DNA from 3 places in the Paenibacillus sp. 37 genome. Region 2 is predicted to be linked to each of the others. Evidence: a T-box and tRNA genes for the amino acid it is inferred to sense, from the RefSeq annotation. Region 2 holds a T-box; the other regions hold tRNA genes.
The links. The T-box of region 2 lies ahead of leuS (leucine--tRNA ligase). A T-box ahead of a tRNA ligase gene usually reads a tRNA of that ligase, here a tRNA-Leu.
Positions count from the first base shown of each region.

Region 1: it encodes a tRNA-Leu, which carries the amino acid that the T-box ahead of leuS (leucine--tRNA ligase) is inferred to sense. The anticodon was not compared.
Region 3: it encodes a tRNA-Leu, which carries the amino acid that the T-box ahead of leuS (leucine--tRNA ligase) is inferred to sense. The anticodon was not compared.

Region 1 is NZ_CP043761.1:5,561,574-5,566,319, reverse strand. Features, by position in the region: rRNA gene F0220_RS23835 (23S ribosomal RNA) at 1-1,929, shown strand, start outside; rRNA gene rrf (5S ribosomal RNA) at 2,011-2,127, shown strand; tRNA gene F0220_RS23825 (tRNA-Asn) at 2,211-2,286, shown strand; tRNA gene F0220_RS23820 (tRNA-Glu) at 2,291-2,362, shown strand; tRNA gene F0220_RS23815 (tRNA-Val) at 2,371-2,446, shown strand; tRNA gene F0220_RS23810 (tRNA-Met) at 2,464-2,537, shown strand; tRNA gene F0220_RS23805 (tRNA-Asp) at 2,565-2,642, shown strand; tRNA gene F0220_RS23800 (tRNA-Gly) at 2,667-2,741, shown strand; tRNA gene F0220_RS23795 (tRNA-Arg) at 2,748-2,824, shown strand; tRNA gene F0220_RS23790 (tRNA-Leu) at 2,841-2,919, shown strand; tRNA gene F0220_RS23785 (tRNA-Pro) at 2,927-3,000, shown strand; gene F0220_RS23780 (BofC C-terminal domain-containing protein) at 3,203-3,895, shown strand; gene ruvC (crossover junction endodeoxyribonuclease RuvC) at 4,212-4,715, shown strand; gene ruvA (Holliday junction branch migration protein RuvA) at 4,712-4,746, shown strand, end outside.
Region 2 is NZ_CP043761.1:5,020,826-5,025,571, forward strand. Features, by position in the region: gene comER (late competence protein ComER) at 1-36, shown strand, start outside; gene leuS (leucine--tRNA ligase) at 17-2,461, opposite strand; T-box leader at 2,540-2,809, opposite strand; gene F0220_RS21615 (phosphotransferase family protein) at 2,921-3,877, opposite strand; gene F0220_RS21620 (class I SAM-dependent DNA methyltransferase) at 4,104-4,746, opposite strand, start outside.
Region 3 is NZ_CP043761.1:391,143-395,888, forward strand. Features, by position in the region: rRNA gene F0220_RS01875 (23S ribosomal RNA) at 1-449, shown strand, start outside; rRNA gene rrf (5S ribosomal RNA) at 593-709, shown strand; tRNA gene F0220_RS01885 (tRNA-Ile) at 768-841, shown strand; tRNA gene F0220_RS01890 (tRNA-Ala) at 875-950, shown strand; tRNA gene F0220_RS01895 (tRNA-Asn) at 952-1,027, shown strand; tRNA gene F0220_RS01900 (tRNA-Ser) at 1,031-1,122, shown strand; tRNA gene F0220_RS01905 (tRNA-Glu) at 1,139-1,210, shown strand; tRNA gene F0220_RS01910 (tRNA-Val) at 1,217-1,292, shown strand; tRNA gene F0220_RS01915 (tRNA-Met) at 1,309-1,382, shown strand; tRNA gene F0220_RS01920 (tRNA-Asp) at 1,409-1,486, shown strand; tRNA gene F0220_RS01925 (tRNA-Thr) at 1,508-1,583, shown strand; tRNA gene F0220_RS01930 (tRNA-His) at 1,681-1,756, shown strand; tRNA gene F0220_RS01935 (tRNA-Gln) at 1,768-1,842, shown strand; tRNA gene F0220_RS01940 (tRNA-Lys) at 1,852-1,927, shown strand; tRNA gene F0220_RS01945 (tRNA-Leu) at 1,937-2,024, shown strand; tRNA gene F0220_RS01950 (tRNA-Gly) at 2,033-2,107, shown strand; tRNA gene F0220_RS01955 (tRNA-Arg) at 2,114-2,190, shown strand; tRNA gene F0220_RS01960 (tRNA-Pro) at 2,207-2,280, shown strand; tRNA gene F0220_RS01965 (tRNA-Gly) at 2,293-2,363, shown strand; gene F0220_RS01970 (CYTH domain-containing protein) at 2,635-3,495, opposite strand; gene F0220_RS01975 (LysR family transcriptional regulator) at 3,633-4,550, opposite strand.

The sequences.
Region 1 (4,746 bases), 540 kb from region 2:
GAGTGCTAAGATCCATTGTCAAAAGGGAAACAGCCCAGACCATCAGCTAAGGTCCCCAAGTGTGTGTTAAGTGGGAAAGGATGTGGAGTTGCACAGACAACCAGGATGTTGGCTTAGAAGCAGCCACCATTGAAAGAGTGCGTAATAGCTCACTGGTCGAGTGACTCTGCGCCGAAAATGTAACGGGGCTAAACACACCACCGAAGCTATGGCTTGATGCTTTGCATCAGGGGTAGGGGAGCGTTGTATAAGGGTTGAAGGTGTACCGTAAGGAGCGCTGGACATTATACAAGTGAGAATGCCGGTATGAGTAACGAAAAGATCAGTGAGAATCTGATCCGCCGAAAGCCTAAGGGTTCCTGAGGAAGGCTCGTCCGCTCAGGGTAAGTCGGGACCTAAGGCGAGGCCGAAAGGCGTAGTCGAAGGACAACAGGTCGAAATTCCTGTACCACCGTAAGCCGTTATGAGCAATGGGGGGACGCAGTAGGGTAGTGACGCGGACTGATGGATGTCCGTCTAAGCAGTAAGGCTGATGTGTAGGCAAATCCGCACATTGTAAGGCTGAGCTGTGATGGGGAGCGAAAATTATAGTAGCGAAGGTCATGATCTCACACTGCCAAGAAAAGCCTCTAGCCAGGTGATGGTGCCCGTACCGCAAACCGACACAGGTAGGCGAGAAGAGTATTCTAAGGCGCGCGGAAGAACTCTCGTTAAGGAACTCGGCAAAATGACCCCGTAACTTCGGGAGAAGGGGTGCCCCGGTAGTGTGAATAGCACGAGGGGGCCGCAGTGAAAAGGCCCAAGCGACTGTTTAGCAAAAACACAGGTCTGTGCGAAGCCGTAAGGCGAAGTATACGGGCTGACGCCTGCCCGGTGCTGGAAGGTTAAGGGGAGTGGTTAGGGAGTAATCCCGAAGCTGTGAACCGAAGCCCCAGTAAACGGCGGCCGTAACTATAACGGTCCTAAGGTAGCGAAATTCCTTGTCAGGTAAATTCTGACCCGCACGAATGGCGTAACGACTTGGGCGCTGTCTCAACGAGAGATCCGGTGAAATTTTAATACCTGTGAAGATGCAGGTTACCCGCGACAAGACGGAAAGACCCCATGGAGCTTTACTGCAGCTTGATATTGAATTTGGGTACGATCTGTACAGGATAGGTGGGAGCCTTTGAAGCATGAGCGCCAGCTTGTGTGGAGGCAACGTTGGGATACCACCCTGATCGTATCTAGGTTCTAACCTGGTACCGTAATCCGGTGCGGGGACAGTGTCAGGTGGGCAGTTTGACTGGGGCGGTCGCCTCCTAAAGAGTAACGGAGGCGCCCAAAGGTTCCCTCAGAATGGTTGGAAATCATTCGAAGAGTGCAAAGGCATAAGGGAGCTTGACTGCGAGACCTACAAGTCGAGCAGGGACGAAAGTCGGGCTTAGTGATCCGGTGGTACCGCATGGAAGGGCCATCGCTCAACGGATAAAAGCTACCCTGGGGATAACAGGCTTATCTCCCCCAAGAGTCCACATCGACGGGGAGGTTTGGCACCTCGATGTCGGCTCATCGCATCCTGGGGCTGAAGTAGGTCCCAAGGGTTGGGCTGTTCGCCCATTAAAGCGGTACGCGAGCTGGGTTCAGAACGTCGTGAGACAGTTCGGTCCCTATCTGTCGTGGGCGTAGGAAATTTGAGAGGAGCTGTCCTTAGTACGAGAGGACCGGGATGGACGTACCGCTGGTGTACCAGTTGTTCCGCCAGGAGCACCGCTGGGTAGCTATGTACGGACGGGATAAACGCTGAAAGCATCTAAGCGTGAAGCCCCCCTCAAGATGAGATTTCCCAGTATGTAAGACCCCTTGAAGACGACGAGGTAGATAGGCTGGGGGTGGAAGTGCAGCAATGCATGGAGCTGACCAGTACTAATCGGTCGAGGGCTTATCCAAATATGCAAGTGATAATTCGCATGTTTCGTTTCGAATCTAGTTTTCAGAGAACGATCTCTGAAATGTAAGCACAGCTATGCGTTTGGTGGCGATGGCGGAGGGGTTCCACACGTACCCATCCCGAACACGACCGTTAAGCCCTCTAGCGCCGATGGTACTTGGACCGCAGGGTCCTGGGAGAGTAGGACGCCGCCAAGCGAACTCTTTCATCATACATAGAAAACAGGCTCTGCATGTGGACGTTGTACGATGAATTGCATTTGCCCTGCAAATGCATATATTCCCTGATAGCTCAGTTGGTAGAGCACTCGACTGTTAATCGAGTTGTCACAGGTTCGAGCCCTGTTCGGGGAGCCATTAAGGCCCGTTGGTCAAGGGGTTAAGACACCTCCCTTTCACGGAGGTAACAGGGGTTCGAATCCCCTACGGGTCATATAAGTTGGAGGCTTAGCTCAGCTGGGAGAGCATCTGCCTTACAAGCAGAGGGTCGGGGGTTCGATCCCCTCAGCCTCCACCATATAAACTTTATAACGACGCGGGGTGGAGCAGCCCGGTAGCTCGTCGGGCTCATAACCCGAAGGCCGCAGGTTCAAATCCTGCCCCCGCAATTATACTTTCTTTTGAGAAAGTGATCTGGAACCGTGGTGTAGTTGGCCTAACATGCCTGCCTGTCACGCAGGAGATCGCGGGTTCGAATCCCGTCGGTTCCGCCATTTTTATATTTATTAATACCGTATGCGGAAGTGGCTCAGCGGTAGAGCATCGCCTTGCCAAGGCGAGGGTCGCGGGTTCGATTCCCGTCTTCCGCTCCAATATTTGCGCCCTTAGCTCAGCTGGATAGAGCGTTTGACTACGAATCAAAAGGCCGGGAGTTCGAATCTCTCAGGGCGCGCCATTATAACTTCAAATTTGCCGGCGTGGCGGAATGGCAGACGCGCTCGACTCAAAATCGAGTGGGAAACCGTGGAGGTTCGAGTCCTCTCGCCGGTATATATAACGGGATGTAGCTCAGCTTGGTAGAGCACCTGGTTTGGGACCAGGGGGTCGCATGTTCAAATCGTGTCATCCCGATCTCTAAAAACACTATCTATAATTAGATAGTGTTTTTTTATATTTATCTATATAAGATTCTATAAATGCAGGTTCCGGTATTCACTATGACAAGTTCTCTAACCTAACACATGTGTGTTCCTTCTTCAGCGATAAGTTAGTTGTGCATAAAGCCTCAGTCTTTAGGTCACAATAGGTTTAAAAAGTGATAGAAGGGGTTCATGTGAACACGTTTAACTTCAGAAAACAATTCAAGAGACGCTGGCGACGGTGGAAACGAACAGTATGGATGACGGCGGCTCTGCTTGCAGTTACGATATTGGCTTATAGCGGGTTGTCCATCTCATCGGCGATTGAGCGTTTGCTGACAACTAATTTTAGTGAGGCAACCAGTGTGATGGGGCCTGTTACGCAGGAAACAAGATCTGAACAGGAGATTCAGGCGTTAGTAGAGCAACTTGATTCTGATCCGGATCATTTGACAAGTGTGGTTTTGGAAACACAGTACATCTGCGGAGTGGAGACAGAGCAGTTAGGCAAGATGGCTAGACCGCAGTTGAAGATGCTCCTTGCTCAACATCCGGAATGGGATGCTACCGTCGGAACATCAGATGAGTTGCATTTGAAGCAACGTGTAGATGATCTTTCATCGCTTTGTAAACAGCAGGCTTATATCAGCATAGATGCTGTAGGGAACCTTAATTTGTACGAGGGTAAGCCGGCAAAAGAGAAGGTTATTCGTACGTTCTTTCAATTGGATGTTGGGACGTTGGAAAGTTCTTTGCCTGAAGGGGTGCTGGATCAATTGCAGCAGGGGATTCGGATTCAGGACAAGGATGAGTATGATAGCGTGATTTCTACGTTCAGTGACTACGCCGTGGATGAAGATCATCATTTAATCCGTAATGGCGGGTAATCCAAACGTCCTCACCTACAGTACTAAGATTGTGAAGTACTGAAACGATGGTGAAATGGTGGCAATAGCAATAACATTGATGGTTTAGGGAATCAAGCGTTACACCCAAATATATGTGGAATATGATGAAGGACATCGAAGAGATGTCCTTTTTGTCGTTTATACTGAAATAGTTGAAAATACGAATAAACATGTAAAAATTCCGCGAATAAAGACGAGTAATCAGTTAGACAAAGTTTTTCCTGCCGCAGGGTCCATCTTTTGTTATAATGAAATGAACGATACATATGTTCGCTTTTGTGAGGGAGAGATGGTTTTGCGTTTTTTGGGAATTGACCCGGGTATTGCGATTGTTGGTTTTGGTTTTGTGGATAAAATCGGCAGTAAGGTGGTACCCGTACAATATGGATGTATTCAGACGGAAGCTCATACCCCTGAAGAGGAGCGGTTGCTTCACGTATATGAAGGTATGGTGCAATTGATTGATAAATACAAACCTGACGCAGTAGCGCTAGAGAAACTTTTTTTCAACCGGAACGTTACAACAGCAATGTCTGTCAGTCAGGCGAGAGGCGTTATGGTACTCGCTGCCGCGCAGAAGGGTTTACCTATTGCAGAGTATACGCCAATGCAGATCAAGCAGGCTGTTGTGGGGTACGGTAAAGCGGAGAAGAAGCAAGTACAGGAGATGGTCAAAATGTTCTTGCGTCTTCAGGTCGTTCCTAAGCCGGATGACGTAGCGGATGCATTGGCTGTAGCCGTGTGCCACGCACACTCTTATACATTAAATTCCAAGTTGAATGAGGTATTGCGAAAATGATTGATTTTCTAAGAGGACAGTTCATTCATGT
Region 2 (4,746 bases):
TTCCGAGCCGGTGAGATTAACCGGCAACAATATTAACGAGTTTGCCTGGAACGGCAATGACCTTGCGAATGGTCTTGCCTTCCAGTGCCTGCTTAACAGGTGCCAGCTCCATCGTGAAGTCCTGCATACCCTGTGCATCCAGATCCTTCGCGATTGTAGCACGAGTTACGATTTTACCGTTTACCTGAACAACGATTTCTACTTCCGCATCCACTGTCATGGACTCATCATATTCAGGCCAAGCCACGTAAGAGATTCCACCTTCATGACCCAAACGGCTCCACAGTTCCTCTGCCATATGCGGTGCCAGTGGTGACAACAGCTGCACAAATTTCTCCATCGCTTCACGAGGCAGTGTGTCCGCTTTGTATGCATCGTTGATGAAAATCATCAGCTGGCTGATGGATGTGTTGAAGCGCAGATGTTCCAGATCTTCCGTAACTTTTTTAATCGTTTTGTGAGCAGTCCGTTTGAACTCATCCGTTCCACCGTCCACCGTAATCTTGTCATTGATGGCTCCTGTGTCTTCGTTAATGAAGAGACGCCATACACGTGACAGGAAGCGGTGCATGCCTTCAACCCCGTTTGCATTCCACGGTTTTGTCGCTTCCAATGGTCCCATGAACATCTCGTACAGACGCAATGTATCTGCACCGAATTCATTCACGATTTCATCCGGGTTAATGACATTACCACGGGATTTACTCATTTTCTCATTATTGGTACCCAGGATCATACCTTGGTTCACCAACTTGTGGAAAGGTTCTTTGGTCTCGACAACACCCAGATCATACAGCACTTTGTGCCAGAAACGAGCGTACAGCAAGTGAAGCACCGCGTGCTCTGCTCCGCCAATGTACAGATCAACTGGCAGCCACTGCTGCTGTTTCTCCTTGGAGATCAGTTCCTTGTCATTGTGCGGATCGATAAAGCGCAGGTAATACCAGCAGCTACCCGCCCATTGTGGCATGGTGTTGGTCTCGCGACGTGCCTTCATTCCCGTTTCCGGATCTACCGTATTCACCCACTCCGTAACATTCGCCAGTGGTGATTCTCCTGTACCCGAAGGTTTGATCTGGTCGATATCAGGCAGCAGCAGTGGAAGTTGATCCTCCGGTACGGTCTTCATCGTTCCGTCTTCCAGATGCAGAATCGGGATTGGCTCACCCCAGTAACGCTGACGGCTGAACAGCCAATCACGCAGACGATAGGTTACTTTCCCTTGTCCTTTACCGTTCTCTTCCAACCAAGCAATCATCTTGGCAACCGCTTCTTCATTATTCAGTCCGTTCAAGAAATCGGAATTCACATGCGCGCCATCACCGGAATAAGCCTCTTGTGTAACATCTCCACCTTGAATAACTTCGATGATATCCAGACCAAACTGCTTCGCAAATTCCCAGTCACGTGCATCATGACCCGGAACAGCCATAACCGCACCTGTACCGTAACCTGCAAGAACGTAATCAGCAATCCAGATCGGCAGTTTTGCACCGTTAACGGGATTGATTGCATAAGCGCCAGTGAAAACACCTGTTTTGTCTTTGGCCAAATCTGTACGTTCCAGATCACTTTTACGAGAAGCCTGCTCCTGATAAGACTGAATCGCTTCACGTTGGTCATCGGTTGTAATTACTTCTACCAGTTCATGTTCAGGAGCAAGTACTGCAAAGCTCGCACCGAACAATGTGTCCGCACGGGTAGTGAACACCTTGATGACTTCCTCGCGACCCTCAATGGCAAATACAACTTCCGCACCTGTCGATTTACCGATCCAGTTGCGCTGCATATCCTTGATGCTTTCAGACCAATCCAGCTCTTCCAGGTCTTCCAGCAGACGCTCTGCATACTCGGTAATTCTCAGAACCCATTGACGCATCGGTTTGCGTACAACCGGATGTCCACCACGTTCACTCTTGCCATCAATAACTTCTTCATTAGCAAGTACCGTTCCAAGGGCTTCACACCAGTTAACTGCAACTTCATCCACATAAGCCAGGCCTTTATTGTACAGCTGGATAAAGATCCATTGTGTCCATTTATAATATTCAGGGTCCGTTGTGCTGATCTCACGATCCCAGTCATAGGAGAAACCAAGCGATTTGATCTGGCGACGGAAATTGTCAATATTACGGAATGTAATATCTCGTGGATGTTCACCTGTATCCAGTGCATGCTGCTCAGCAGGCAGACCGAAAGCGTCCCAACCCATTGGGTGCAATACATTGTAACCGCGCATACGTTTGTAACGGGAAACGATATCCGTTGCCGTATATCCTTCCGGGTGGCCTACGTGCAGACCTGAACCGGATGGATAAGGGAACATATCCAGTGCATAAAATTTCGGTTTAGCAGGGTCCTCACCCGTTTTAAACGTTTTATTTGCATCCCAGTATTGCTGCCAACTTTTTTCCATAACTTGTGGCTGATAGCCGTGTTTCGGCTGGTTATTCTCACTCATCTATTGTTCCTCCTTCAGGTTATTCGCTTTAGCTTTAATTGCAACAAAAAAACCTCAGCATCCCGTAGCGTTTGCAGCGCTAGGGACGAGAGGTTGAATTCCCGTGGTACCACCCTAGTTAGCGGACGAACGTGCTTCGTCATCCACTCCCTTTGGACCTGTAACGGCGGTTAACCGATGCGGATTTCCATTCCTGAACCCAAGCTTTATACAAGCAGGTTAAACAGAATGGTGTAATCACCGCATTTCTCCAAGGCGAGTTCGCAAATCACTGTCAACCGGCTTGCACCAACCGCCGGCTCTCTGTTATGTACAGGAATTACTACTGATCCTTATCATCGAAATATGTATACAATATCGGGACCATTATATAAAAAAGCAAGCCCAAAGTCAATATTACACGTTATAATCGCCATCTTGAAGTCTACGGTTCGTACCGTTCATAACGCTGGTTGCTGTTCAGGATGACCGAAAACGCTCAATGCCTTCCTCCAGATTATGAATGGTCCAATTCACATGTTCCTGATTATCATATTGACGATAAGCGCACTCAATGCGTAGCACCAGATCAAAGTACAAGTCATAGAGGCTTCTTCTTTTCAGCTCACTTTCAGTCGTAATCGCATGCCCATACCCTTTCACAAAACCAGGCGTATAGTTAAAATGACTGAAATAATGCTCCATCAGAGGATCTGCCCATAGTGAACGTTCAAAATCAATAATCGCTGTGATACGACCTGCGTCTACTAGAACATTGCCATCCCACAGATCCCAACTCACAAGCACAGGTTCTTTGACATCATCCAGCACATTTGATTTTTCTTCAATCAAGCGTCTCAATTCAGGGTAATCGATCGAAAATGTAATTCCGGCTTCTTCACCATCGGTAAGAATGTCATCCATCAAATTCATAAATGCTTCTTTCCATGTGGAATAACGCTGTTTTTGCTCCGAGAAATATCCAAACTTCTCACCCTTGATTTCATTAATTCGACGATTGTACCAACCGAGTTGTTGTTCAATGGTCTCCTGCTCTTCCGCAGAATACTGATCCTTGACCTGATTATAGGGTGTTCCAGACATGTACTCCATGATAAAATAACGCGCTGAAGCCTTGGTTAACGAATCATCATAAGCCAGCACTTGGGGTACGGGAACATCCTGTAGCTCCGTAATGAGGCGTAGTGCCTCAACCTCGGCAATCATGAGATCCTGCTCACAGCGCATCAGATTTGTCGAAGCCGATGGAGCAATCTTGAGTACCACTCGCTGTGCGTCACTCAGTGTAATGAGATATGCATGATTGGCCCAGCCATCCACCATTTCCTTGTAGTCCTGTATACCTGCAGAGAAATGCTGCTCTATTATGGCATTCAACTGTTCTGACGTAAGTCTTGTTTTATATGTACTTTCCATTTTCACACCTCACATTGACAATTGATTTATTTTCTCAGAAAACGCTTTCTATCCGACTATTATCGCCTCCTTTACTTTAACTGGCAATACTTTTTGTCACGTCGTTATGTCTTTTCTTGTACTCCTTTACCCTATTTAAGAATATTGCTATTCACTCTCCATGGAAAATCAAACAAAAAAACTGCCCTTATGCACCATACATAAGGACAGTTGTCATCTTTCGTTCTTACTTCACAGCAACGTAGAACAAGCGCTGAGCGCTGTCTTTGGCCTCTTTCCATTCAAAATCCGCATATACCTTCACGTCTCTAAAACCTGCCTTGGATAACTCCAGCTTCATCCAGTCCGGATTATATGCACGCTGGACATGAACTTCTTCAAACCGTTGATACATATCCTTGCTACCATCATCCACACGCGAAAAAATACTGAGATGATGTTCGATCTCACAGCGATCCTGATCCAGATCACAAGTCCAAATATACGACACGGAGCGCTCATCCAGTACAAAAGGCTGCTCCTCATCATAACGAATAAGGGTATTGGGATGATGGACATCAAACAGGAACGTTCCATCAGGCTTCAGCATCTCATATGTGCGCTGGAATGTACGAATGACATCTTCTTGTTCAAGCAAATAATTGACACAATCACAGAAAGATATCACCGAATCCACAGGTTCCGGAACTCGCCATTCCCGCATATCCTGCTGCACCCACCGGACACTGCCTTCCCGATACAAACGATGACCTTGAGGCGTAGCCTCCATCTTGCTGCGTGCAACCGACAGCATATCTGCTGAGAGATCAATGCCTGTAACTTCGAAACCGGAGTTCACGAGCGGGATCGTAATGGAGCCCGTTCCACAG
Region 3 (4,746 bases), 2.4 Mb from region 2:
TGGGGATAACAGGCTTATCTCCCCCAAGAGTCCACATCGACGGGGAGGTTTGGCACCTCGATGTCGGCTCATCGCATCCTGGGGCTGAAGTAGGTCCCAAGGGTTGGGCTGTTCGCCCATTAAAGCGGTACGCGAGCTGGGTTCAGAACGTCGTGAGACAGTTCGGTCCCTATCTGTCGTGGGCGTAGGAAATTTGAGAGGAGCTGTCCTTAGTACGAGAGGACCGGGATGGACGTACCGCTGGTGTACCAGTTGTTCCGCCAGGAGCACCGCTGGGTAGCTATGTACGGACGGGATAAACGCTGAAAGCATCTAAGCGTGAAGCCCCCCTCAAGATGAGATTTCCCAGTATGTAAGACCCCTTGAAGACGACGAGGTAGATAGGCTGGGGGTGGAAGTGCAGCAATGCATGGAGCTGACCAGTACTAATCGGTCGAGGGCTTATCCAATAGCAAGTTGTAATTCGCATGTTTCGTTTCGAATCTAGTTTTCAGAGAACGATCTCTGAAATGAAAATTGGTACATCACAGAACGTGTGTATGAATTTCAGTTCCATATCTGATTTCAAGAAGCTATGCTTCGACAAATCGCGTTTGGTGGCGATGGCGGAGGGGTTCCACACGTACCCATCCCGAACACGACCGTTAAGCCCTCTAGCGCCGATGGTACTTGGACCGCAGGGTCCTGGGAGAGTAGGACGCCGCCAAGCGATTTCCCTTTGGGGTATTTTTTTTGCCCCCTTGCAAAGGAATAAGGGATATATATTAGGGCCCTTAGCTCAGTTGGTTAGAGCGCACCTCTGATAAGGGTGAGGCCGGTGGTTCGAGTCCACCAGGGCCCATAGCAAGACCACAACAAGAAATACACAGTGTATGGGGCCATAGCTCAGCTGGGAGAGCGCCTGCCTTGCAAGCAGGAGGTCAGCGGTTCGATCCCGCTTGGCTCCACCATTCCCTGATAGCTCAGTTGGTAGAGCACTCGACTGTTAATCGAGTTGTCACAGGTTCGAGCCCTGTTCGGGGAGCCATATGGAGAGGTGTCCGAGCTGGCCGAAGGAGCACGATTGGAAATCGTGTAGGCGTCACAAGCGTCTCGAGGGTTCGAATCCCTCTCTCTCCGCCAGATAATTTTTTAGCAAGGCCCGTTGGTCAAGGGGTTAAGACACCTCCCTTTCACGGAGGTAACAGGGGTTCGAATCCCCTACGGGTCATATTATGGAGGCTTAGCTCAGCTGGGAGAGCATCTGCCTTACAAGCAGAGGGTCGGGGGTTCGATCCCCTCAGCCTCCACCATATAACTTTATAACGACGCGGGGTGGAGCAGCCCGGTAGCTCGTCGGGCTCATAACCCGAAGGCCGCAGGTTCAAATCCTGCCCCCGCAATTATACTTTCCTTGAGAAAGTACTATGGAACCGTGGTGTAGTTGGCCTAACATGCCTGCCTGTCACGCAGGAGATCGCGGGTTCGAATCCCGTCGGTTCCGCCATTTTAATAAAATATACACCGTGCCGGTGTAGCTCAACTGGTAGAGCAACTGACTTGTAATCAGTAGGTTGGGGGTTCAAGTCCTCTCGCCGGCACCATTTTTAGTATTTACATATGAATTTGTGATAGAATGTATATTACAAGTTAAATTGGTAATACTAAGATTCTCTTAGTGGATGAATGGCTTACTCTATGGCGGTCGTGGCGAAGTGGTTAACGCACCGGTTTGTGGATCCGGCATTCGGGGGTTCAATTCCCCTCGATCGCCCCATGATTTTTTAATGGGGATTAGCCAAGCGGTAAGGCAACGGACTTTGACTCCGTCATGCATAGGTTCAAATCCTATATCCCCAGCCATTTCATTACGAGTCATTAGCTCAGTTGGTAGAGCACCTGACTTTTAATCAGGGTGTCGAAGGTTCGAGCCCTTCATGACTCACCATTATATTTTGCGGTCGTGGCGGAATTGGCAGACGCGCACGGTTCAGGTCCGTGTGGGCTAACCCCCCGTGGAGGTTCGAGTCCTCTCGACCGCACCATATGTTTTGCGGAAGTGGCTCAGCGGTAGAGCATCGCCTTGCCAAGGCGAGGGTCGCGGGTTCGATTCCCGTCTTCCGCTCCAATATTTGCGCCCTTAGCTCAGCTGGATAGAGCGTTTGACTACGAATCAAAAGGCCGGGAGTTCGAATCTCTCAGGGCGCGCCATTATTCTCATAAGTATCGGGATGTAGCTCAGCTTGGTAGAGCACCTGGTTTGGGACCAGGGGGTCGCATGTTCAAATCGTGTCATCCCGATTTTTTTTATTTGCGGGTGTAGTTCAATGGTAGAACTTTAGCCTTCCAAGCTAATAGCGTGGGTTCGATTCCCATCACCCGCTTCCTAGTAATATATAGAAGAGCCTTTGCTTATAGCAAGGGCTTTTTTGTTTTCACCTATAAGAAGAGGTGATTTTCAGAAAACCAGAGTTTAATGTGAGTAGTCAACTCGAGTTGAACAGATGAAATAGATAAGCAAAAATCTTAACTGTTGATAAACGTAGAATTACTTAATTAACTGATTTTAATTCGTTCTCTACACAAAAAAAGACAAGTCCCTCTCCTACGATATCCGCAGGAAGAGGAACTTGTCTTTTTAATTAGAGCCAGCGATTAGTATCTTTCCAAAATAGTCTGTGTCTTCAAGCCATCGGCCGGAATCAGCCAGTTTTTGTTCTCCAGCAATTGCAGCAGTTGAGTACGCAGACCGGATACGGCTACAGTATCATCGGTTTTGAAAGAAACCTCTACGATATTCTCAATACCTGTACCTGCTGCGTCACGGATTGGCCATACTTCGAGTGTAAGCTCTTGACCATTCCATGTACCTTCATAACGTTGGAATGTGATTGGGCCATATGCACGGGATTGAGTCAGTTGTTGTTTACCCCAGTTGGAAGCAGACCAGTTCTTCAATTTGCCCGGAAGCTTGTCCAGTAACATGTTCAGGGCATCTTGCTGGGAAGGAAGTTGAACACCTGTCGCTTTGGTATCGACTTTTTTGGTGTTGGAGAAGCTCAGTGTCTGTTTGCCGTATCCCCAATCAATTTCAGCCTCGTAGTTATCATCTGATATGTCGAATCCTTCTTGGTTAGCCAGGGTCAGCGCTGCGTTGATGTCGCCATTGATTACAGGGTAGCGTTTTTTATAAGTCAATTCGTAGTTATTTTTGTCATCCTTTTTGCGAAAACGAACGTTCCATCCTTGTTGATCCAATCCGAGAGCATTGGTGTCGAAGTACTCTACGTTAATGTTTCTTGGCGTGGAACTCAGGCCGAGTGTCTGAATCACTTCACTGCGTGGTGTCCCATCTATATTCAATACAAGTTCCGGCTTGGCCAGAAACTTTACTTCATAAGCAGGAACGGCATTGGCAGCAGCTGAAGCCTGGGGTGCTCCCAGAAATGTCATTCCACTTCCCAATGTTACGATGCTCAGCATCAATGAGGCGGTTACCTTTTTCCACTTTTTCAAAACCAATCACTCTCCTAATCTGGATTAACGTACAGACTCACTTTATCGCCCGAATATATGAAAGCGATTAAAGGGGAGCGCACATTGCGTTAATCCTGCATAGATTTGATGAATGGTAAACGATAGTTTATAGCGGATCAGGGCAATCTGCCATGGAAAATGGGGGAGCCGTGACTCACCTCTCGTAGCACTTCTTTGAAGCGGTTTACCTGAACGGAAGGGTGGCGGTCCTTGTTATGTACCGTATAGATATGGCGCGGTGCTTGCTCTCCGGGAATGGGAAGAACTTGAATGAGCCCGTGCTGTTCCTCCCACTGTACCGCCATCCGAGACATGAATGAGACATGCCCCCCGATTAACACGAGCTGTTTGATCGCTTCCAGGGAATCCATCTCCACGGTACTCCTCAAACGAATGTCATGTTGCGCAAGCCATTGATTGGTTAGCCGCCGTGTACTGGATTCATTGCCATGTAAGGCAAAAGGAATCTGCGCGATATGATTAGGTGTTAATGCATCCTTCTGGGCCAACCCATGTTGTGGAGAACAGATCAATACTAAGTCGTCTTCACACAGCGTCTCAGCTTGCAGGGCGGGTCCAACAAATGGCTCGGAAGAGATCACCCCCAGATCAATCTGATGCCGAATTAACATTTCGCGAATAACAGGTGATGGTTTGACGGATAAGACGATACGAATGCCCGGAAATTCCTGAGAAAAGGTGTTGAGTATGCTGGGCAACAGATATGTAGCCGGTACATAGCTTGCCCCAATGTGCAGGGTGCCCCGATAGAGACTGTCATATTCCTTTACGACCCGCCTTGCCTCTTGGGTCAAAGCATTGATTTTGACGGAATAGTGGAGCAGGGCTTGTCCGGCCTCAGTTAGAAAGGTCTTGCCACTGCGTGATTCGAATAATCGCACGCCCATCTCTTCCTCCAATGACTTCATATGAAATGTAACGGTTGGTTGTTTGATCCCCAGTAATTCGGCCACACTGGTCATGTGATGATGCTTGTCGATCAGCTCAACAATTTGCAGTTTGATCAGATTCAATGTCTCAACACTCCTCTCACTTCTACTAACCCCAATATATAAGATGATCTAATGTTTTTCATAAAGACGGAGAGTACAGAACCAATCTGAAGAAGCGAAGCGTTCGCCTTTATCCCCGGATTTCTCCCTTTAAAAAGGGAGTATAAGAAATCTGGGGATAACAGCGATCGGAAGATGGTGCTGTAATCGAAGCGAA